Regions from separate parts of the Lysinibacillus sp. FSL K6-0075 genome, predicted to be linked through region 1. Evidence: riboswitches for the same ligand, from Rfam matches in the RefSeq annotation. Region 1 holds a riboswitch; each other region holds the start of a gene.
What was found. A riboswitch is a leader RNA that binds a small molecule or an ion and turns the genes downstream of it on or off. The one in region 1 is predicted to bind cobalamin.

Region 1 (5,743 bases):
GTGGGGCACCATTATCCCAAAATGAAGTTCATTTCATTCAGCAGGCATTCCGAACAAATAATTTAACTTGTGTATATGGATTAACAGAGGCTGGACCAAGTGGTTCATTATTATTTGGCAAGGAGCATGAAACAAAGGCTGGAAGTATAGGGCAGCGGGCGCCGCTTGGTACAGAGTTGCGTATTGTGAATGACAACGGAGAAGATGTAAATGTAGGCGAAGTAGGGGAAATTGTTTTGTTAGGTGAGGGCAATATGCTTGGCTACTATAAGGATGAAGTAGCAACGAATGCCGCCTTCATTGACGGTTGGTTAAAAACAGGAGATTTAGCTCGTAGGGATGAAGATGGTTTTATTTGGATTGTTGATCGTAAAAAGGATGTCATTATTTCGGGTGGTGTCAACATTTATCCGAAAGAAATTGAAGATTGCTTATTAGGCTTTGAAGGGATATTCGAGGTTGCTGTGATTGGTGTACCCCATCCACAATGGGGGGAAACTGTAAAGGCAGTATATTCCGCTAAACAAGACATTGATGAGGAAGCGCTGAAAGCTTATTTAGAGGAACATCTGGCAAAGTTTAAAATACCACGTATTTTCGAAAAAGTGGAAGCGCTACCACGCAATGCATCAGGTAAAATATTAAAACAATCTTTGAAGGGGCAAGAGGTGAGATAGCATGAAAGTATTACAACAAGAAGAAATGCGTACTACGAACTTTTTTACAGAGGATGAAACGCTTCAAAAAATATTAGAAATGATGTTAGATAAAGAGTTTTTGTCCTATGCCCATCGAGAGTTAACAGATTTTGGAGAGCTATGTGCAGGTGATATTGATGTGAGGGCAAAGCATACAGATCGGCAGGGGGAGCCTCGCCTTCAAAGGTATGATGCCTATGGGGAAGAGATATCAGAGGTTTGGGTCAATGATGGTTATAAGAAAACGATTGAAGAGACATATAGTACGGGTATTGTCGGCTATGTGCACAAGGATATTCCACAGCTAGGTCACAAGGGGAATTATGTTTATAGCTTTGCGCAAGGTTACTTATTGTCTCATGCAGAGCCTGGTTTTTATTGTCCCGTGACATTGACGATGGCTACTGCCTACCTATTAGATCATTATGCGGATGAAGAGGTGAAGCAGCGTTTCTTACCTCATGTTTGTGCAACAGGCGACACAGAGTTATATGAAGGTGCGACATTTTTAACAGAACGTCAAGGAGGCTCAGACGTTGGCGCGAATGTTGTGGAGGCGAGAAAGGATGGCGCTGCGTATCGCCTATATGGTGAAAAATACTTCGCATCCAATGCGGGCATGTGTGGAGTAGCGATGGTGTTGGCACGACTAGAAGATGCGCCAGCAGGTTCCAAAGGCTTAACGTTGTTTGCAGTTCCTTGGCACAAAGAAGATGGAACAGCCAATCATCTTCGTATTCGCCGACTGAAAGATAAGTTAGGCGTTCGAGCAGTTCCTTCAGGTGAGGTAGAATTTGATGGTGCACTTGCCTATGTTGTAGGGGAGCAAAATAAAGGGATTTATTACATGCTAGAAGCACTAAATCTCTCAAGAATTTGTAATGCAGTAGCTTCAATTGGCATTATGCGTCGTGGCTTTTTAGAGGCAAAACATTACGTAACCAATCGTTATGCATTTGGCAAGCCTTTAACACAATACCCTATGGTTCAGGATACTTTAGGTAAATTTGCGGCTAAGTTGCATGTGGAAGTAGCGACAGTTTTTGATCTTATTCAATTATACGATAAAGTGACGAGTGGACAGGGAACACAGCAAGACCTTATTATGAATCGTTTATATATTGCCATTATGAAAAAGGAAACAGCAGAGCAAGCCGTTCATTATGCTAGTGAGGCAATTGAATTACACGGAGGTAATGGCTATATCGAAGACTTTGTAACGCCCCGCTTATTAAGAGACGCACAAGTGTTGACGGTGTGGGAGGGGACGGCTAATATTTTGGCCTTAGAACTCATTCGGTTAGTAGATAAGTTTCATGCACATGAACTGTTTGTACAGGAGATGGAGGAACGCTTAGAAAAATTAGCTAACAGCTCGTTAGTACAAATCGTTAAAGAACAATTAGCGAATATGGCTGTGAAATTACAAATCTTTAGCGCTTTAGACGCGGCAACGAAAACTTTTGAAGCAAAAGATATGGCGAAAAAAATGGCTCATCTTTATGAAAGTGTTGTAGCAGTAGAATGGGCGCATAAATTTGGTGGGAAATATGAAAAACTAGCGGACGTTTATTTAGAGCAGACGTGGTCATTAAGAGAAATGGGTGCTCAAATGAAAACAGTCCAATATTTTTCTGAAATTGTATAATAGCTTGGGAGTCGTCTTGAATGGAGGCGACTTCTTTCATTTTCATGTATAATGAAATCAACTGAATATTGTAAAGGTTCTTTACTTAAGTAAAGTGAAAAGGGAAATCGGTGTAAATCCGATGCGGTCCCGCCACTGTAAGTGTGAGTTTTTTCAAATGATGCCACTGAAGATTTCGGGAAGGCTTGAAAAATCGCAAGGAGCACAAGCCAGGAGACCTGCCTTTATAACAGACATGACAACCTACGAGGATAGGGTGGTGGATTTTGTATCAGTTTTTTTGGTGCGATTTTGCCCCCTCATCATTCAAAGATGAGGGGTTTTATTTTGATGCAGAATAAAGTGAAATGTCGCACGGATCAACGAAGGAGGATTCACATGAAGAAATTTTGGAAAATAGGATTATCAGCATTTTTAGCAGTAGGCTTGCTAGCTGCTTGTGGACAGGAAGCAAAAGATAACAAGCCAGCTACTGAGCAGCAAACACAGCAAGAAACAGCACAGGATGAAGCAACATTCCCAATGACTATAACAGATGCCCTTGGCAAGGACATTACTCTTGAAGCACCTCCTGAGAAAATTGTTTCACTTATTCCAAGTAACACTGAAATCCTTTTTGGACTTGGTTTAAATGATGAAATAGTTGGTGTTACTGACAACGACGATTATCCACCAGAGGCAGCTGAGAAGGATAAGGTTGGCGGAATGGAATACGATATTGAAAAAATTATTGCCTTAAAACCAGATATCGTTTTTTCACACGAATCTAGCATGTCTCTTTCAGAAGAGGCTATTGCACAGCTTGAATCAGCAGGTTTGAAAGTGTTTGTAGTAAGAAATGCACAAGACTTTAATGAAACATATACGACAATTGAGCAACTTGGTCGTGCTACAGGGAAATTACCAGAGGCTGGAAAAATTGTTGCTAATATGAAGGCCAAAGTAGAAGAAGTTTTGACTAAAGTCAAGGATGTTGAACCAAAAAAAGTGTTAGTCGAAGCATCGGATGAGCCAGATATTTATACAGCTGGCAATGGCACATTTATGAACGCAATGCTTGAAATGATCAATGCAGAGAATGTAGCTGTAGATGGTGATAATTGGTATAAAATTGATGCAGAACAAATTATCGCGAAAAATCCAGATGTCATTGTGGTGACATATCATTATGTACCAGATATTTTAACGAAAATACCAAAACGTGCGGGTTTTGATACTATTAATGCCGTAAAAAATAATGCGATTGTACAGGTAGATGAAAGTACAACGAGTCGTCAGGGACCACGTTTAGCAGAAGGTCTAGAAGAATTAGCAAAAGCGATCTATCCTGAGGTATTTAAGTGAAAAAAATAGCACTAGCCTATGCACTAACATGTACGCTTCTTCTTATTAGCATCTGGTGTGGCGTAGCGATAGGCTCAGTTCATATTCCATTAGAAGTATTGTGGAATAAGGCGGCTGATGAAACAGCCGCCAATATCTTTTGGAAAATTCGCTTGCCTCGCGTGTTGTTAGCAGGACTAGTGGGGGCATCTCTAGCTATTGCTGGAGCAGCATTCCAAGGTTTATTAAAAAACCCATTAGCAGACCCATACACACTAGGGGTTTCATCAGGGGCTTCTGTTGGTGCTGTTATAACAATCTTTTTTAGTATTTCTATCCCTGTCGTCGGTTTGTATGCTCTACCAACCTTTAGTATGATCGGTGCTATCATCACGATGGTAGTTGTCATGAGCTTCGCTAGACTCGTAGACCGTTCATTGAAAATGGAAACATTGATATTAACAGGTGTTATTTTTAGTTCATTTTTAGGTTCCCTTATTTCATTAATGATTGCTTTATCTGGTGAAGAATTACGTCAGGTAATAGGCTGGTTACTTGGTTCTGTATCGATGCGTGGTTGGCCATATGTCCAAATGATCTTTCCATTTGTTATTGTAGGTTCAATTATGCTATGGACGCAAAGACGAGAGCTAAATGTTTTGTTGTATGGTGAAGAGCGAGCAAAACATTTAGGTGTTAATGTGAAGCGTAGTAAATATCTGATACTAGCAGGTGGCTCCATGCTAACCGGAGCAGCTGTAGCGGTTTCTGGCACAATTGGCTTTGTAGGATTAGTGGTGCCGCATATGACAAGGATGATTTGGGGTTCTGATCATCGCCACTTATTACCATTATCTTTTTTCAATGGTGCAACATTACTCATTATTTGCGACTTAGTAGCACGAACAATCATTGTGCCAAGAGAGCTACCAATTGGTGTTATTACGGCATTTATTGGAGCACCTGTTTTCTCCTATATTTTTTATAAGCAGCGAAGAAGCAAGGGGGTACGGGCATGATTGTTGTTGAACATCTATCAGGTGGCTATGAAGATGTACCAATCGTCAAGGATATTAGTTTTACCGTTGGAAAAGGGAAAATTCTTGGCATTCTAGGGCCGAATGGTAGCGGGAAATCCACACTATTAAAAGTAATGAGTGGTATTTTACCAGCTACTGCTGGAACTATTTCGATTGATGGACAAAATATTCTTTCTTATAATGCTCGTGCTTTGGCGCAAAAGATGGCTGTATTACCACAGCTTCATGCAAATGCTTTCTCGAATAGTGTGAGAGAGGCAGTTTCACTAGGGCGCTACCCGCATCAAACAGGCTTTTTCTCAAGTTGGTCTGCACAAGATGAGCAGGCTGTTCAACATGCCATGCTTCAAACAGGTGTAAAGCGATATGAGCATACGCCTATGGAATTTTTATCTGGCGGTGAACAACAAAGAGTGTTTGTAGCACAGGCCTTAGCTCAAACAGCAGAAATTCTATTACTGGATGAACCAACTAATCATTTAGACATTGCACACCAACGTCAAATTTTAGATATGGTTCGGAAGGAAGCGATGGAATGTGGTTTAACGGTTGTTATGGTACTACACGATATGAATCTAGCCTCGCTTTATTGCGATGAATTATTACTTATGGAGAGTGGGCAAGTGAGAGCACTTGGGGCACCACATGAAGTATTAATTGCCTCCCAAATTGAAGAAGTTTATCAAGCGCGGGTGACTACATATGCACACCCTGAAATACCAAAACCGCAAATTACAATGATGCCTGCAGCAACTGACTACCAACAGCGAGCTGTCATTAAAAAAGAGCATTTTACGATAACGGAACACTATATTCAACTTACATCAGAGCTTCCTTTGAAGACCGTATCCTCTGCCGTTCATAACCCGGGTATTGGTTGGCATAATTGCTTATTAAATCGCTCAGTTCCTGGTGATTATGTCATCAGTGATGTAAAAAGAGAAGTTAGTGATTTTTTGCAAAGGGAGAATTTTTCTCCTACAAATACTGTTGTGATGCTAACAGCAGTGCCAACAGCGCTAGTGGCAATTAAT
Region 2 (5,743 bases), 2.4 Mb from region 1:
TCCTAGCGCCTCACATTTTTCCATATTGTCCAGTCGTGGAAGCATACGAGCGATTACTCTTGTGTTTTCTAAGCCCTGTAACACCTTTATAAATGTAGCGAGTGTTTTACTTCCCGTCGTTAGCATAATGACACCGCGTTTTTCTGCAGCTAACTGAGCTGCCTCCTCATAATCCTTTACAACAGTAATTAAAGGATGGGCATAATGTTCATGAGCTCGCTCATAGCGAATATAAGGAATTTGTGCCTGTTTCGCCGCTGCCATCGCATTTTTAGATGCCTCCTCCGCAAATGGGTGAGAGGCATCTACCACCAATTGATAGCCTTGCTCTGTCATAATGGTCGCCATTTCCTCAGCCGTCAGTCGACCAATTAAATGTGGCAGGCCAACGTCAGCAAGACTTGAGGCTGCCGATTCGGTGACGACCGTAGCTGTCACCGCATGACCTGCGCTTTGTAATGCAAGGGCTAAATCCCTTGCATCACTCGTCCCCGCTAACATGAAAATCATTTTACCGGCTCCTCTTCATGATGATGGTCGTGGTCGTGATGGTGGTGATGGTCATGATCATGATCATGGTGGTGGTGATGATGTGCATGTCCATGTACTGCCGTATAGGCACGATAGTCTTCTAGATCTTGCATACCTGTTGATGTACCGTTGACCGCCTGTTCAATACGCTCTAATAGAACATTTTGTAAACGTTCATGGTAGCCAAAATAGTTAGCAATTTGAATATCACACTCTGGATAAAGTTCATTAAACTTCTCACACATGCCATTCATACGTTCCATCAAAATGCCTGTGAATAAAAAGTAAGGTAACATGATGATTTTTTTTGCACCTAGTTTGACACAACGTTCAATTCCTTCTTCAACTCGTGGATCTGTGACACCCATAAAAGCACTTTCCACGTATTTCACAGGTAGTTTTTCCCATAAAAGTCGTGTAATTTTATAAAAATCGCCATTAGCAGATGGATCACTGCCTCCTCGTGCAATCAATAAAATAGCCGTGTCTTGCTGCTCTTGTTCTGAATTAAAGCCAATTTCAGCTAAGCGATCTTGTAAAATGGCAAAGATTTCATCATGGATGCCAATTGTTTGACCATATGTGAATGTAATCGTTGGATAATGCTCACGCGCATGCTCGATTTCTGCTGGAATATGCAGTTTTGAATGGCCTGCATGAAGTAAAATGATTGGAATCACATGAACCTCTGTAGCTCCCTTTTTCACACAGTTTGTAATACCTTCTTCGATGTTAGGTGAAGCAAATTCAAGGAAACAAGTTTCCACTAAAAATTGTTCGTCAATACGCGGTGTCATTTGTTCGATAAATGTACGAACCTCATCATTTCCTGCTGCTAAACGGCTCCCATGGCCGACAAATAAAATAGCTTTCATCTCTTTACCCCTTACTAGTCGCCGCACGGAGCTGGCTCTACTTTTATTTTGGAAGACATATCTTGATACGTAAAATGCAGTATCTTTTTCACACGTTTAAAATATTTAAACAAGCGTTCATTTGGATGAGCATTTGCTTGGTATTCTTCAATAATATCTGTAATGAGTGGAATCAGCTGATCAGGCTCCAACCCTTCTACAACAGGCTGTGCTGCGTGAGCCGTACGACCAACTGGCTTCGCTCCAATAAAGACATCAAATTTACTTTTACGGTAGACGATGCCAATATCATCAAATACAGCTCGATAACAAGCCATACCACAGCCATTAAAGCCAATATTTAATGTTTTCGGTAAAGACATGCCACCAAGTTTTTCTTGTATTTCTTCGGCGTATGGTATCGAATCAGCCTTTTCACCATAGCAAAAATCACAAGCTTTTAGAGATAGCACATCACCAATCGGTGCTAATAAAAAGCCTACTTCCTGCAATTTCTCTGTGATCTGTTCAGGGGCAGTCGTTGGTATTTTTAAATGAATTTGATGATCTGGTGTATATTCCATCGTCCCCTCTTCCCCAACGACCTCTGCTAACGTCAGCATTTGCTGAGGAGTAAAAAACTTATTGGCCACACCTGGGCTCACTGCTAATTCAAAAATAGATTCTATTTTTTGCTGTACAAGCTTCGGTGTTACGTTGACTGCGTTTGTCCCTTTCACCATTGCGAGTGCCGCTGTAGCCATTTCAAGTGCTGTTTTTTTCGGCTTTGGCGTAGCGGCTATACTGGGTTTATTAAAGCGCCCTGCATTAGGATCAGCTGTAAAGTCATTTCTTGCTGTTCCTGTCTCTTGATTCATTGCCCAAGGTTCATTTTCTTCACGCAAACGTTGATGTGGACGTAATGGTTGTTTTTCTTCCCCAAGGGTATATTTACGTTGGTAACCGCGTGGCGTAATCATCTTATTGTCATAGAAAAATGTTGATGAATTCCCGATAATGACAGTTGTCAGCATACCAATATCATGTTCTAGCATTTCTGCTAGCGTTGTCATGGTCACTTCTTGACGTTCTCGATACGCACTTTTCACAAGCCCTACTGGTGTGTCTGGCGAACGATATTCTAAGAGAATTCGCTGAGCTTCGACAATTTGTCTTGTACGGCGACCACTTTTAGGATTGTATAATGCGATGACAAAATCTGCCATAGCAGCTGCCTCGACACGCTTTGCAATCAAATTCCAAGGTGTTAGATGGTCACTTAAACTGATTGTACAAGCATCATGCATAATGGGTGCACCAAGTATGCTCGCACATGAATTAATCGCAGAAATACCAGGAACAATTTCTACTTCAATTCCTGTTGCTTCTGTCCAACCTAGCTCGATTAACACCTCATACACTAATCCCGCCATGCCATAAACGCCTGCATCACCACTCGAAATCACCGAGACAATGCTCCCTGCCTCTGCTTGACGAACGGCTTCCTGTGCACGGGACACCTCTTCTGTCATGCCTGTGCTAACAATCGATTTCGCACTAACTAAATCTTGAATCAGCTCTACATAGGTTTTATAGCCTATAATCATATCACTTTGTTGTAAAGCTTCTACTGCACGTGTCGTAATATGCTTAAAATCTCCAGGTCCAAAGCCTACTACGAAAATTTTTCCTTTTTGCGCCATGTTGTTACCCCTCTTTCACCTTTTCGATCCCTTTAATGGCTGTTGTTTGAGCAGTACGCTGTAATGTACCTTCACGAAGTGTAAAGACATGTTCGTTGTATAAGGATTCATGATGTAAATCTTGTACTAGTGTCCTAGCATGCTCTGTTGATGGCACACGATACCAATTCCCTTGAGGGTAGGCGATTACCACACAGGCATCCTTGCATCGTCCATTACAGCGCGTTCTTGTCGTATGTATTTCTTGATCGAGTGCTTGTCGCTGTATTTCATCTCGAATGGCTAAGGTAATTTCCTCACCATCCTTATTCATGCAACTACTGCCATTGCAAATAAAGAGATGTGTTTTCATCCCCTCTAAATTCCATGTTGTCATCTTCTGTCTCCCCTCATTTGCTTTCTGGAAAAGAAAAACCTTTACTCTAAAACGAAGAGTAAAGGTTTTGTAGAAGCCAAATAAAAACGAATAGCATGAAATAAAGGTACTCGCTTCCGCTTCAACTTCTCCCTCCGAAAAGTTTGCATGCACAATCAAATAAGCAGGTTTCCTGACTTAAGCTTCATTTTACAGTCGCACCTTCCCAAGTTTGCACCAGTGGCTTTGCGATTTCATCAGCTATTACAGTAGCGGGGGCTGTATTGGATTTTCACCAATTTCCCTATTATCTCGAGCTATTCGAGCACTTATTGACGTTTTATATGAAATTTTTATTAGTATTTTAAATAGAAAACTGTCTTAATCATATCTTATTATTTTAAAATTTCAATATTTCTTTAAAAATTTATGACAAATTTATCAATTTTGAAGTGAACTGGGGTATAAAATTTATACAATATCCATCATTAGCACAATGAATATTATCAGAATATTCGCCGTTGACCTTTAATTAAAAAAATTTTATAAAAAGGTATAGCATATTTATGGAAAATCATGTTACACTTTGTCGTGAAATCTCACAATTGAATGTTTTTCGGTGTAAAATGCTTGGCATTTTGCTTAAAAGGGAAGCCGGTTTGAGTCCGGCGCGGTCCCGCCACTGTAATAGGGAGCTTTATAGAATATGTCACTGTCCAACGGATGGGAAGACCTATAAAGTATTGAACTAGAGCCAGGAGACCTGCCGAAAAATAGGTGATCGTTTCAGCCTACGAGGATAGGTGTGCGGCTTAGCAGATGAGAATGTTATTTGCTTTTTTAGCTATGCACTTTTCCACCAACGGAGAAGTGCTTTTTTATTTACGCACGCTACATTCTAAAAATCTATTAATTAGTTAGGAGGAAAGCTTTTTGAAATTTTCATGGTGGAAACTTAGTTATTTTTTATTGGCCTTTTTAATTGTGCCAAAACGTGCCTTTGCGATGCATATCATGGAAGGTTTTTTACCAATCGAATGGGCGATTTTTTGGTGGGTTATTTCTATTCCTTTTATCGTTCTAGGATTGCGTTCTATTCGCAAAACAATTGAAGAAAATCCTGAAACAAAGATGCTTTTAGGGCTTTCAGGAGCCTTTGCTTTTGTGCTATCTGCCTTAAAAATCCCTTCTGTTACAGGTAGCTGCTCTCACCCAACTGGTGTTGGACTTGGGACAGTTCTCTTTGGCCCTCTAGCCATGAGTGTAATTGGAACAATCGTTTTATTATTCCAATCTTTATTATTAGCACATGGAGGAATCACGACTTTAGGGGCGAACGCCTTTTCGATGGCTATTGTAGGTCCTTTTATTGCTTACTTTGTCTTTAAAGGAGCACAAAAAGTAGGTTTGTCATTTTCACTAGCCGTATTTTTCGCAGCTATGCTTGGTGATTTAGGTACATATGTTGTGACTTCTGTACAACTAGCACTAGCCTTCCCTTCAGAAGTTGGAGGCTTTATGGCATCCTTTACAAAGTTTGCAGGTATTTTTGCCTTAACTCAAATTCCTTTAGCGGTGAGTGAAGGGATTTTAACGGTCATTGTGATGAATTTCTTGAAAAAATACAATATTAGCGAATTAAAAACTTTACGTGTTTTCTCAACAAAGGAGGCACATTAACAGATGAAAAAAAATTTATTGTTATTAGCAATTGTTGTGTTGTTAGCCATCATTCCATTGTTCATACAAAAAGGTGCTGAATTTGGTGGTGCTGATGGAGAGGCAGAAGCAGCCATTGGTGAAATCAATGCGGAATATGAACCATGGTTCGAAAGCCTATGGGAGCCACCAAGCGGTGAAATCGAAAGCTTATTATTCGTGCTACAGGCAGCTATTGGAGCTGGCTTTATTGGCTACTTCATCGGCTATATGCGTGGCAAACATAAAGAAGGTTAACCATTATGTTACTCATTGATAAGTATGCCTATCTTAATAAGCTAGCGTCTGTTCATCCGCTAGAAAAAATGATATTTTCACTTGGACTACTTCTCATAACGCTCATCTTGAGAGATGAACGACTTTCACTCATTACATTTTTTGTAATGAGTGCTTTTATCATTTTAGGTGCAAAAATTCCGCTTACATACTATGCCAAGTTATTATTGCTACCTAGTTTTTTCTTATTCACAAGTCTCGTATCTATTTTACTTTCCATTACACCGTCAACCAATGCACTACCTGCCCATATTTGGTCTTATACATGGACGAATTGGACTGTTTTCATTGGGAACGCAAGTGTG
Region 3 (5,743 bases), 2.0 Mb from region 1:
AGCAAGCTTTAATTCTTGTTTATTAAATAGAACGTCTTGGAATCCCCAGCCTGGTGCAGATAAGGCCGTTGCGTAGCCCATTTCGCCTTTCACAGCCATCATCGCTAATTGCACTGCTCTACTTGTTGCATCACCAGCAGCCCATGATTTTCTAGAACCTGTATTCGGTGCATGGCGATATGTTCGTAGGCTTGAATTATCAATCCAGGCATTGGACAATGCATTGACAATTTCCTGATGCGTGCCTCCTAATGCCTTTGTCACAACAGCTGTTGTTGCAATTTTGACAAACAGAACATGATCTAGCCCAACACGATTTAAGCTATTTTCGAGTGCTAAAATCCCTTGTATTTCATGTGCTTGAATCATCATTTCTAAAACATCTTTCACTTTAAGAGGCGCCTTACCCTCTGCCACACGCACGCGACTTAAATAATCTGCCACAGCTAATATGCCACCTAAATTATCAGATGGATGCCCCCATTCAGCCGCAAGCCAAGTATCGTTGTAATCTAACCAACGAATCATACACCCGATATTAAAAGCGCCTTTTACTGGATCAAGAACATAGGAAGTTCCAGGAACACGTGTACCATTAGGAACGACTGTGCCTGGTACTACTGGACCAAGAAGCTTCGTGCATTCAGGATATTGTAAGGCCAAAATGCCACAGCCTAAAGTATCCAATAGAACATAGCGTGCCGTTTCGTATGCCTCTTCACTTGTAATCTTTGTATTTAGTACATAATCCGCAATATCTGTAAGTAATTGATCTGTCTTTGTTATGTCATTTGTTTTAATCATCTATATCTTCCTTTCAAGGCTTAAGTTTGATATACTAGTTTGCTGATGGGCATTGGTCAGAATGCCCATTAGCTTTATGGCGAGTTGTTAAAACTTGATTATACCGACAGTTTTTCAAGGTTATGACGCTCGCCAATATAATTGACACGAGGTCTGAATAATCGATTATTGTCATGCTGCTCAATCACATGGGCACATAAGCCAATTGTTCGTGAGCCAAAGAAGATTGGCGTATAGATTTCAATCGGCAAACCAAGCATGTAGTACACGGGTGCTGCATAATAATCTAAATTTGGATACAACCCTTTCTCCTGTACCATCACTTTTTCACCAGCTTCACACATGTGATATAAGCGATCATCCCCTTGCTCTAAACATAATTTGTGCAAGGCTTCTTTCATAATTTGCGCTCTTGGGTCCATCTTTTTCATATAGACACGGTGGCCAAAGCCCATAATCTTTTCTTTATTTTGTAGCTTGTTTTTCAACAATGCTTCAAAGCCTTCTACTGTTTTGGCTTCAAGAAGCATGTACATGACTGCCTCGTTAGCCCCTCCATGTAAATTCCCTTTCAACGATGCGACAGCTCCCGTTAAAGCGCCATACAAATCAGATTGTGTAGAAGCAATGACACGAGCCGCAAATGTTGAATTTGGCATCTCATGCTCACTATATAAAACGAGTGACTGATCAAAAATTTCTTCTTCTAACGCAGTTGGCTTTCTGCCCGTAATCATGTAATAAAAATTGGCACTATAGGAAAGTTGACTATCCGGCTCGACAACCTCTTGTCCATTTAATACACGATAGCTATTTGCTACGATGTTGGGCATACCTCCTAAAAGTCTATATGCTCGCGATAAATTCATTTCAGTCGAACGATCATTGATGTGCTGATCAAAGCCTGCTAAAGCGGAAATTCCTGTTCTAAGCCCATCCATCGCATGTGTTTCATTGGGCAATAGCTTGAAAATTTGAAATAGCTCTTGAGGAACCTGATAATGAGCTTTCAATTTGTCCTGTAGATCAGCCTGTTGCTCGGTAGTTGGTATTTCTCCATGCAGCAATAAGTAAACAATATCTAAATACGAATATCGCTGAGATAATTCAATCAAGTCATAGCCTCGAATAACTATTTGACTTCCTACAGTGTCTAAAAAAGATAGCTTTGTTTCAGCGGCAATGATTCCATCAAGACCTGGTGAATAATTTAACTCCATTTAATGACAGCCCCTTTGTTTAATTATTCTTGTAAGCGTTACCATTCAAACACGACAGAACAACAAAAAAACAACTCCTATCCCTTTCTAGAAGTTGTTAATCTACAAAAGCATGACAGACCAAAAAAACAGTGAATTTACATGAATTCACAATCATGCAGTAGCTAACACCTCCCTATCCTCGTAGGTCAATTGATGCTTTTTTTCGTGGCAGGTCTCCTGACTTATGATCAACGCTCCCATAACACCTTCCCATTTTGACAAACAAAACAGTGGCTTTGTTTTCGAGCTCCTAAATACAGTTGCGGGACAGTGTTGGACTCTCACCAACTTCCCTTTTAATCAAATAGAATCAGCTCCCATTTGAACCACCAAAATTTAGCATATTCAATTTGTCTTTTTACCTTAACATAGAGTTTTCAAAACAATCAATATAGGTAAAATTCAGAAAAGACTGATTATAAAAAGCTATTTTTCATCTTTGATGAACTATTCTGCGTTTTTTAGCAATATTTTGTACAAAAAAAGATTGTGCATCTATCCCAATACATCCAATTTTAAGCATTACAAGGAAAATAGAGGTTTTTAAAGGAAGAAAGGCGAATCGTTTCTTATGATCTATAGGAGGGACCAATATGGGATATATTACAGAGTTAAGGAAATACATCGGTAGTAGACCAATTATCAGTATTGGGGCGACCATTCTTGTGGGTAACGATGACAAGCAAATTCTCTTTCAACATCGATCAGATACGTTGGATTGGGGATTACCTGGCGGTGCATTGGAACTAAAAGAAACGTTAGAGGAAGCTGCTGCTCGTGAGCTTCATGAAGAAACAGGACTTGTAGCGAATGAATTTGACTTGGTGGGTGTTTTTTCAGGGCCAGATTATTATTTCCAATATCCAAATGGGGATGAGGTCTATACAGTTATTCATCTTTATATTGCGAAAAATGTAAGGGGTATATTGGAGATGAAGGATGATGAGAGCTTGAAACTTACCTATTTCAGTAAAAATGAGCTACCAGATCAACTTGAGAAAAGAACGAAACTGCTATTAAACAATCTGGAAGATACATTGTGGGATTTAGGTAGTTCTTTTGCAAAGGATATTCTTTAAATAACAAAGAGCATGCTTTTTATTCAAACATGCTCTAATCATTCTTTCTTGGGTATTATAGTCTAACCTTAACCTCAGTACCGTCCTGAGCTTTGACATCGACTAGCACGAGCCCTTTATAATTTTGTAGCTCCTTGATAATCGGCTTGAGCATTTCTTTGTCGATGAGCGGAAAGGTAAAGTCTATTTTCTTTTGATCGAAGTATGCCTTTGTCCACTTATTAACTTGTTGCTGAATCCATTTGGAAGTTAAAATGGAGAGGACAATGGTTAACACAGCATAGGGAACAGGGACAGTAAAGCGAACGTCTTTTGCTTTCACTTTTACATGCATCATTCGTCGCCTCTATTCAATGAAGACTGCAACGGTATCTCCGTTTGCCGATTTTATATCTACAATTTGTCCATCTAGTTCATTTTCGATCGCTTCAAGAAGAAGATTGATGTCGATATCTTTCACGTATTTTTCCGATTGTGGAATACTCGCTGCGATGCTGTGTCCAGCCATGAGTACGGCTTTGACAAGTTTAATCGGCAAATTCACCGTGACATTATCATTTTCGGTGGATACAACACGGACCTTTAATGTTTTATCTAAATACTTTGTTTTTTCCACAAATTTGTTTCCTGATTCCTCTTTCTGTTGTAACACTTGAATCAGCTCTGAACCTTTATCCGCATCAATTTTCCCCTCTTGAATCATGGTTAACACTTTCGTAATTTCCTCTTTCATGGTCTATTCCTCCCTATTCGTCTTTTAAAAGCTTTATGGCTTCATCCGTTGTGATTTCACCATTTTCCAACATGCTTACAATTTTTTTCTCGTCTACTTCATTTTTCTTCTTTTGAGCATAGCCAAGGGATGAAATAATGTCGTTTAGCTTGCCTCGAACTGTTGGATACGAAACCCCCAGTTCCTTTTCAACCTCTTTAATGTTTCCTCGACAGGTTAAAAATACTTCCACAAAATGAAGCTGATCGTTTGATAAAGATGCGAGCTTAGATAATTCAAATTCATTTTCAATCGTCGTGTGACAATGAGAACACTGTAACTTGGTAATTTTCAAAGTTTTACTGCAGACAGGGCAATTTGTGATTACTTGATAAGCCATAGTGAACTCCTTCCTTTAAGTTAAGTTGATTATATAACAAAGAATTTAAAGAAGTAAATAATAAAAATTAATTATTTTAATTAAAACATAAATAAAGTTAATTTTACAATTGATATTATTAATTTTATTTCTAAATTACTTTAATAATTAAGAAAACCCCATTTTGAATTTTTCAAAATGGAGTTTCTGTTCAATTTGGTCTATCCTTCTTTTTTCTTTCTCGCGGGTGTGATGGCAAAATAGCATTGTATAATTCTTGTGAAGCGGGATGCTGATATACTCCATCCTTCCCAATCTCCTCCACGAGCTGACCATGCTGCATCACTAGGATGCGATCTGACATAAAACGTGTGGCTTGTAAATCATGTGAAATGAATATATAAGCAAGCTGTAGCTCTTTTTGCAGTGATTGTAATAGTTCTATAATCGTCTTTTGCAAAATCATATCAAGACTACTAATGGCCTCATCTAAAACAATCAGTTTCGGCTTTAATGCAAGAGCTCTAGCGATGTTGACTCGTTGCTGCTGTCCCCCACTTAGCTGTGAGGGATAGTTTTGAGCCATTGCCCACTCTAACTCTACACAGTCTAGTAATTCCCTTACCTTCTGTTGTCGCTCTGCTTTGCTAAAATGCTCGAAATTCAAAAACGGTTCTTCGAGTATTTCGAAAATCGTCTGTTTTGGATTAAATGAATGATAGCTATTTTGAAAAACAGCCTGTAAATTTCTTCGTATCATTTTTTTCTCTTTGCTGGGTGCTTCGTATAAATTGATACCTTGAAAGAGCAGCTCTCCGTTTGTTGGTCGTTCAATCCCTAAAATAATGCGTCCTAATGTGCTTTTTCCAGAACCACTTTGACCGACGATTCCGAGACATTCTCCCTCCTGAAGTGAAAATGACATCTTTTGTAATACAGGAATTTTTTGTCCTCGTTGAAATAGGGCTGGTCTTTGAGCATAATGCATGTCTATATTTTTCACGTCTAGCAACGTCATTTTTTTCACCTCTAAAATAGCATTCTTGCTTGTAAAAGCTTCTTTGTATAGGGATGCTGAGGCGCATCAAAAAAATCAAAAACATTCGTTTGCCCAATGATTTCTCCTTGATACATCACAGCCACATCGTCAGCAAGTTCAGCAATGACACCTAAATCATGCGTGACAAGGAGTATGGCAGCATCTGTTTCTGAGCGAATACGATCAAAAAGTGTTAATACTTGTTTTTGATTGATAGTATCAAGAGCAGTCGTAGGTTCATCTGCAATGTAGAGAGAGGCTTGTATCGCCAATGACAGGGCAATCATCACTCGCTGTAGCATGCCTCCACTTAACTGAAAAGGATAGTAGGACAAAAGCTGCTCTGGATGAGGTAAATGGACTTTATTCAAAGCATCAAGGGCAATCTGTCTCATTTCCTTTTTGGTCAGCTTAAAGTGTGCTTTTAATGTTTCTCGAAAATGACTTTCAATCGTTTGAATACGATCG
Region 4 (5,743 bases), 2.0 Mb from region 1:
CTAAGAACTGAAAAAAACGCAAATGAAAAAACGAAGCACTTGATGACTGATATCATCTGTCAGGAGGGCTACCGTAAAATAGAAAAAAGTACAATTGATATTATTTGTGCTGCTGAAACAAATGAACAAAAGCGAAAAATCTGGCTAGATGCTATTCAACAACTAAACATCCCGCTTCATCAAAATCTCTTTATGAAAAAGCGAGAGATTGCTAGAAGTATTATTAACAATCCAAAATCGATAAGTTAATTGTTATTAAATAGGAGGGAAACGATAATGGTCGATACTTTTGCCAATGTAAGCAAGGAAGGTGCCATCACGATCATTCATTTAGATCATCCACCAGCAAATACTTTATCATCCGCATCGATTGAAAATCTTCGACTCATTCTCAAAGAGTTAGCTGTGGACGAACAAACGAATGCTATCATTATGACAGGCTCTGGACGATTTTTTGCCGCTGGTGCAGATATTAAGGAATTTGTTTCTGCCTTTGGGCAACAGGAAAAAGCATTGCAGATGGCTGAGAGAGGTCAAGCACTATGTGATGAAATTGAATCCATGAAAAAGCCTGTTATTGCTGCTATTAATGGTCCAGCTCTTGGAGGAGGATTAGAGTTAGCATTAGGCTGTCATTTCAGAATTGCATCAAATAATGCCATTGTTGGTTTACCAGAATTAAAGCTTGGCTTATTGCCGACATTCGGGGGGACTCAACGATTGAGCAGAATCACGGGGCAAGCAAAGGCACTACAATTGATTTTAACAAGTAAACAACTAAGTGCCGACGAAGCACTACGATTAGGCATTATTCAACTGGTGACAGAACCAGAGGAGCTTCTGTCAACTGCAAAAGCGATTGCGCAGTCCTTTGTTGAGGGTAAAAGTATGACAAGTGTGTCCCGTACAATTGAATGTGTCATACAGGGCGGCAAAGATCATCTCCAAAATGGGCTAGAACTTGAACGAACACGTTTTGCAGAGTTGTTTTTAACAGAGGATGCTAAAGAAGGGGTTCAGGCATTTATTGAAAAAAGACAGCCAGACTTTAAACATTCTTAAAGGAGGGAATCGATATGACGAACGAAGTACTATTTTCTGTCAGTGACGGCGGCGCAGCAACCATTACACTGAATCGTCCTAAAGCCTTAAATTCACTTTCTACTGAAATGCTAAAGCCCATCGGAGAGAAACTGAAAGAATGGCGAGCAAATGACCAAATTCAGCTAATCATCCTAAAAGGAGCTGGTGAGAAGGGATTTTGCGCAGGTGGTGACATTAAAACACTTTATAAAGCTCGCTCCAGTCAGGAAGCTTTCAAAAATGCTGAAATCTTTTTTGAAGAAGAATATCAAGTAGATATGGCGATCTACCACTACCCTAAACCCATTATTGCCTGCCTTGATGGCATTGTCATGGGAGGTGGGGTCGGATTAACCTATGGGGCAAGCCACCGAATCGTCACTGAACGAACGAAATGGGCTATGCCAGAAATGAATATTGGCTTCTTTCCGGATGTTGGAGCTGGCTATTTCTTAAATCAAGCACCAGGCTATGTAGGATACTACTTAGCCTTAACTGCATCGGTCATCCGAGCTGCGGATGTTCTCTTTGCCAATGGCGCAGATTGCTACATGACAAGCGATCAGTTAGACACTTTCCTAGCGCGCATTGAACAATTAGACTGGCATACATTGGAGACCAGCACAGCTCTAGGCCAATTAATGGAGGACTATTCAAGTACACCTTTAACAAACAGTGATCTTGCTCACCTCCAACATAAGATCGATCAGCATTTTTCAAAATATACTGTGGAAGAGATAGTTGAATCCTTAGACAATGATCCAAGTAAATTTGCGCAAGAAACAAAGCAGTTCCTTCTATCTAAATCTCCATCATCGTTAAAGATTACGTTAAAGCAACTGATAGATGCTCAAGATAAGACATTAGAGGAATGCTTTGCGACAGATTTAATCTTGGCTAAAAACTTTTTAAGACATGAGGATTTCTTTGAAGGTGTACGCTCTGTTGTCATTGATAAGGACCGAAATCCACAATATACCTATCAAACATTCAATGAATTTACAGATAAAGACCTAGAAAATTTCTTTCAAGATCGTAATGCGACAGTAAAAAAGTAAAAACAAGTGGATTTTCTATTGATAAACGTTGAAACCATCTACTATTTAAAAGGTAGATGGTTTCTTGTTTGTAGTGATATGCGAAGTAAGTTAGCAAAGAGATTGATATGTTATACTATAAAAAACGGAATAACAGGATAAAGGTACAAATTCATAATGAGTTTGTTTAAAAGGGAAGTTCGGTGAAAATCCGGCGCTGTCCCGCAACTGTAATTCGGAGTACATTTTCAAAGCCACTGTTATGTCATGTAATGGGAAGGGAAAATGTGTGATGATCATAAGCCAGGAGACCTGCCTTTGTCTAGTACAGCCAAAAAACCTACGAGGATAGGGGGTGTTGAGTGTGACGAATTACCTTCATCATACTCATAGTGCGACAACCAAGAAAAGGGTCTCTATTCAGTATAGACGACTTATTTTATATTGGTTGAAGAACTATGTAGTATTTAAGTCATAGCTAGCATCTTACCTAAGGGGAAAGATGTTTTTTTTATGAACGAATAGGAGTGAACAAGATGACATCACATTCAATTTTATTTTATGAAAATCAATTAAAGCAGCAAATAATGAACAACCTTTCTAGTGAGCACATGATTTCCCTACAAGTTTATATCAAAATATTAATACAAGAAAATCCTGATGATTACAAAAATATTAATTATGCCTATCTAAATATAAAACGTGAGTTAGTCGGGGCAATAGAATGCTGATAGATGAAAAAATTTTAGAAGATAGCATTGATATTGATCAAGATACTCTATTTAGAAATTTGGATCATTTTGAGCTAGAGAGATGCTTTGTATTAGAATATTTAGAGATACTGTTAAAATGGAATAAACAAACACACGCTATTTCTGAAGAAAAACTTCAAAAGCTTTGGATGAAACTGATAAGAAAATATAAATTTTCTCTTGATGAATGGGAAAGAAATGCTGGAAATACGAATATTCACTCGTATCTTGTGAAAGAACAAGGGCATGGTCTACAAAAATTAATTCGTTTTTACAGGGACCGTCATGGAGTGAAATGGTTAGAAAATGCCTTTGATTATGGCATGACATTGCTAATGAAAGGTGGGGAAATGCCAGCATTAGAAATGTTTTTCCTCACAAATTTAATATGTTACAAGTGGCAACTAGACTACTTAGAGGATAAAGAAGTGCAATATTACTTTTCTCATTCAGTAAATGGGAAAGTGAAAGAGGTCTATGATCGTTTTAGGGCTTACGATAGAGAACAGAATCTATTAACTGCAACTAAATTATATAAGCTTTTATCCAAATATAATCCTCAATTTCATACAAATTCTGCAGCAACGCCGGAATTTTATAAGGAATTGGCCCTGTTTATTGAAAAGCACTAATAGATGTTCCTAGTGTCAAACAGTCTATTTTTCTTCAGAATATAGACTGTTTCCATAGCTATTCAAGATTATTTTAGGCATTCTATAAATGAATAGATTTACTGTAGATAGATTTTAATAGAAAATCTCGTACATCGTTTAAAATATATATTTTGTTTAGGTATAAGTAATTAGTGATAATCTATTTCGAACTACATAATAAAAAATACTGAATAATCCAAAAATAAAGAAGTTTAGAATCTAGATTTACTTTTCATTTGAAGGATGGTAAACTTAAAACTATTGAACAACAACAATATATTGTGTTCGTTTTACTAAGGTACTACTATATGTAGTTTAAAAGGGAAGTTCGGTACAATTCCGACGCTGTCCCCGCAACTGTTAAGCTGACGATGATAGCATCCACTGTGCATGCGCATGGGAAGGAAATCAGAGAATGAAGCAAAGCCAGGAGACCTGCCTTTCTAAAACAAATTAATCATTTCTTCGGGGATTAAGAGATGGGAACGTCGGTATTTTTAGTATGTTAACGTTTCCATTTTAGCTATCTCTCTTAAAGAGATAGCCTTTTTATTTTATGAAAAGAGGGATTTCTATGAAACTTTATACGAAAACAATTTGTCCAAAATGCCTGTGGGTAAAATCTGAATTACAACGTGCAGGACTTGAAGCAGAAATTGTTAACATTGATCACGATGAACAAGCTAAGCAAACCATTATAGATGCAGGTTTTTTAAGTGTGCCTGTTTTAGAAATGAATGAAACCTTTATAGGAGATGTTCAGGAAATTGTTTCTCAAATTGAGTTGATTACCCTATGATCGTTTATGCAAGTCGTACAGGCAATGTCCGAAATGTTGTATCCAAATTAAAGGCAGAAGCTATCGAGCTCTCTGAAGAATTGCGACTGAATAAGCCGTATCTTTTAATTACCTACACAGATGGTTTAGGTGACATTCCAGCGAAGGTGCAACGCTTTTTAGAAAAAAACAGAGATTTTTGTAAAGGAGTAGTTGCCAGTGGCAATAGTAACTTTGGCCATCATGTATTTGGCGCTGCTGGTGAGAAAATTGCTACTACCTATCATGTACCCTTAGTAAGGAAATTAGATTTACGAGGCAATCAAACAGATTATGAAGCAATACAAACGTTTTATGAAACGAGGGTAATGAGATGAAAACCTATTTAAAGCTTAATAATGACGTACTGAATCGTTATAGTACAACTGGATTACTTGAGTTAGAAAAAGATCGTGAAGCTACGCGCCGCTACTTTTTAGAGTATGTCAACGTACGTTTGCGTTATTTTATAGATATTGAGGAAAAAATCCGCTATTTAGTTGATGAGGGCTACTATGAGAAAGCATTTATCGACATGTACGAAATGGAATTTATTAAGAAGTTGTATAAAAAAGCCTATGATTATAATTTCCGATTCCCATCCTTTATGAGCGCCAGCAAGTTTTATGATAGCTATGCTATGAAAAGTCGTGACGGCGAAGAGATTTTAGAAAAATATGAGGATCGTATTGTTATTATTGCTTTGTATTTGGCTCAAGGCAACACAGCTTTAGCAGAACGTTCTGTCGAAGCGATGATGGAAGCCTATCAACCTGCCACACCAACTGCATTGAATAGTGGCAAGAAAGCACGTGGTGAATTAGTAAGCTGCTTTAAATTATCAATGGATGACTCCATGAATAGTATTGCCGAAAACATTGGCTATTGTTTAGAGCTATCACGCCTTGGTGGTGGGGTTGGGGTCAACTTAACAGATTTACGCCCTTTAGGGGATCCAATTAAAGAGATACTGAATCGTGCAAGTGGTGTCATCCCAGTTGCGAAACTGTTAGAAAATTCTTTCAGTTATTCGAATCAGCTAGGGCAACGAAATGGCTCTGGTGTTGTTTATTTAAATATTTTCCATGCAGATATAGAAAATTTCATTTCATCTAAAAAACCGAATGCCGATGATAAAATTCGCCTCGCAACCCTTTCAACAGGAATTATTATACCTAGTATTTTCTTCGAACTGATGAAACGCGATAAAGATATTGTTTTGTTTAGCCCATATGATATATATAAAGAATATGGCAAACGTATGTCTGAGATCTCCATCTCAGAAATGTATTACGAGCTACTTGATAACCCTAAAATTCGTAAAATTAAACGTTTGAATGCACGTAAGCTTTACACAGAGGTGAAAAAAGCACAATTTGAATCGGGCTATCCGTTTGAAAT

Region 2: it holds a riboswitch for cobalamin, as region 1 does, so the genes downstream of both, MHB65_RS14800 ((2Fe-2S) ferredoxin domain-containing protein) here and MHB65_RS02665 (ABC transporter substrate-binding protein) in region 1, are expected to answer to the same signal.
Region 3: it holds a riboswitch for cobalamin, as region 1 does, so the genes downstream of both, mmgD (citrate synthase) here and MHB65_RS02665 (ABC transporter substrate-binding protein) in region 1, are expected to answer to the same signal.
Region 4: it holds a riboswitch for cobalamin, as region 1 does, so the genes downstream of both, MHB65_RS12475 (glutaredoxin) here and MHB65_RS02665 (ABC transporter substrate-binding protein) in region 1, are expected to answer to the same signal.

Annotation. Positions count from the first base shown of each region.
Region 1 is NZ_CP151947.1:565,072-570,814, forward strand. Features, by position in the region: gene MHB65_RS02655 (long-chain-fatty-acid--CoA ligase) at 1-677, shown strand, start outside; gene MHB65_RS02660 (acyl-CoA dehydrogenase family protein) at 679-2,346, shown strand; cobalamin riboswitch at 2,404-2,587, shown strand; gene MHB65_RS02665 (ABC transporter substrate-binding protein) at 2,725-3,690, shown strand; gene MHB65_RS02670 (iron ABC transporter permease) at 3,687-4,688, shown strand; gene MHB65_RS02675 (adenosylcobinamide amidohydrolase) at 4,685-5,743, shown strand, end outside.
Region 2 is NZ_CP151947.1:3,000,980-3,006,722, forward strand. Features, by position in the region: gene cobK (precorrin-6A reductase) at 1-510, opposite strand, end outside; gene MHB65_RS14790 (sirohydrochlorin chelatase) at 507-1,406, opposite strand; gene cobJ (precorrin-3B C(17)-methyltransferase) at 1,421-3,088, opposite strand; gene MHB65_RS14800 ((2Fe-2S) ferredoxin domain-containing protein) at 3,093-3,464, opposite strand; cobalamin riboswitch at 3,609-3,791, opposite strand; cobalamin riboswitch at 4,044-4,229, shown strand; gene MHB65_RS14805 (energy-coupling factor ABC transporter permease) at 4,377-5,123, shown strand; gene MHB65_RS14810 (energy-coupling factor ABC transporter substrate-binding protein) at 5,127-5,399, shown strand; gene cbiQ (cobalt ECF transporter T component CbiQ) at 5,405-5,743, shown strand, end outside.
Region 3 is NZ_CP151947.1:2,533,453-2,539,195, reverse strand. Features, by position in the region: gene prpD (2-methylcitrate dehydratase) at 1-804, opposite strand, end outside; gene mmgD (citrate synthase) at 903-2,024, opposite strand; cobalamin riboswitch at 2,216-2,412, opposite strand; gene MHB65_RS12430 (NUDIX hydrolase) at 2,660-3,145, shown strand; gene MHB65_RS12425 (hypothetical protein) at 3,201-3,482, opposite strand; gene MHB65_RS12420 (hypothetical protein) at 3,492-3,878, opposite strand; gene MHB65_RS12415 (DUF2089 domain-containing protein) at 3,892-4,257, opposite strand; gene MHB65_RS12410 (ATP-binding cassette domain-containing protein) at 4,448-5,254, opposite strand; gene MHB65_RS12405 (ABC transporter ATP-binding protein) at 5,266-5,743, opposite strand, start outside.
Region 4 is NZ_CP151947.1:2,542,257-2,547,999, forward strand. Features, by position in the region: gene MHB65_RS12450 (acyl-CoA dehydrogenase family protein) at 1-249, shown strand, start outside; gene MHB65_RS12455 (enoyl-CoA hydratase-related protein) at 277-1,062, shown strand; gene MHB65_RS12460 (enoyl-CoA hydratase/isomerase family protein) at 1,077-2,141, shown strand; cobalamin riboswitch at 2,266-2,455, shown strand; gene MHB65_RS12465 (hypothetical protein) at 2,657-2,851, shown strand; gene MHB65_RS12470 (hypothetical protein) at 2,845-3,504, shown strand; cobalamin riboswitch at 3,805-3,983, shown strand; gene MHB65_RS12475 (glutaredoxin) at 4,100-4,324, shown strand; gene nrdI (class Ib ribonucleoside-diphosphate reductase assembly flavoprotein NrdI) at 4,321-4,680, shown strand; gene nrdE (class 1b ribonucleoside-diphosphate reductase subunit alpha) at 4,677-5,743, shown strand, end outside.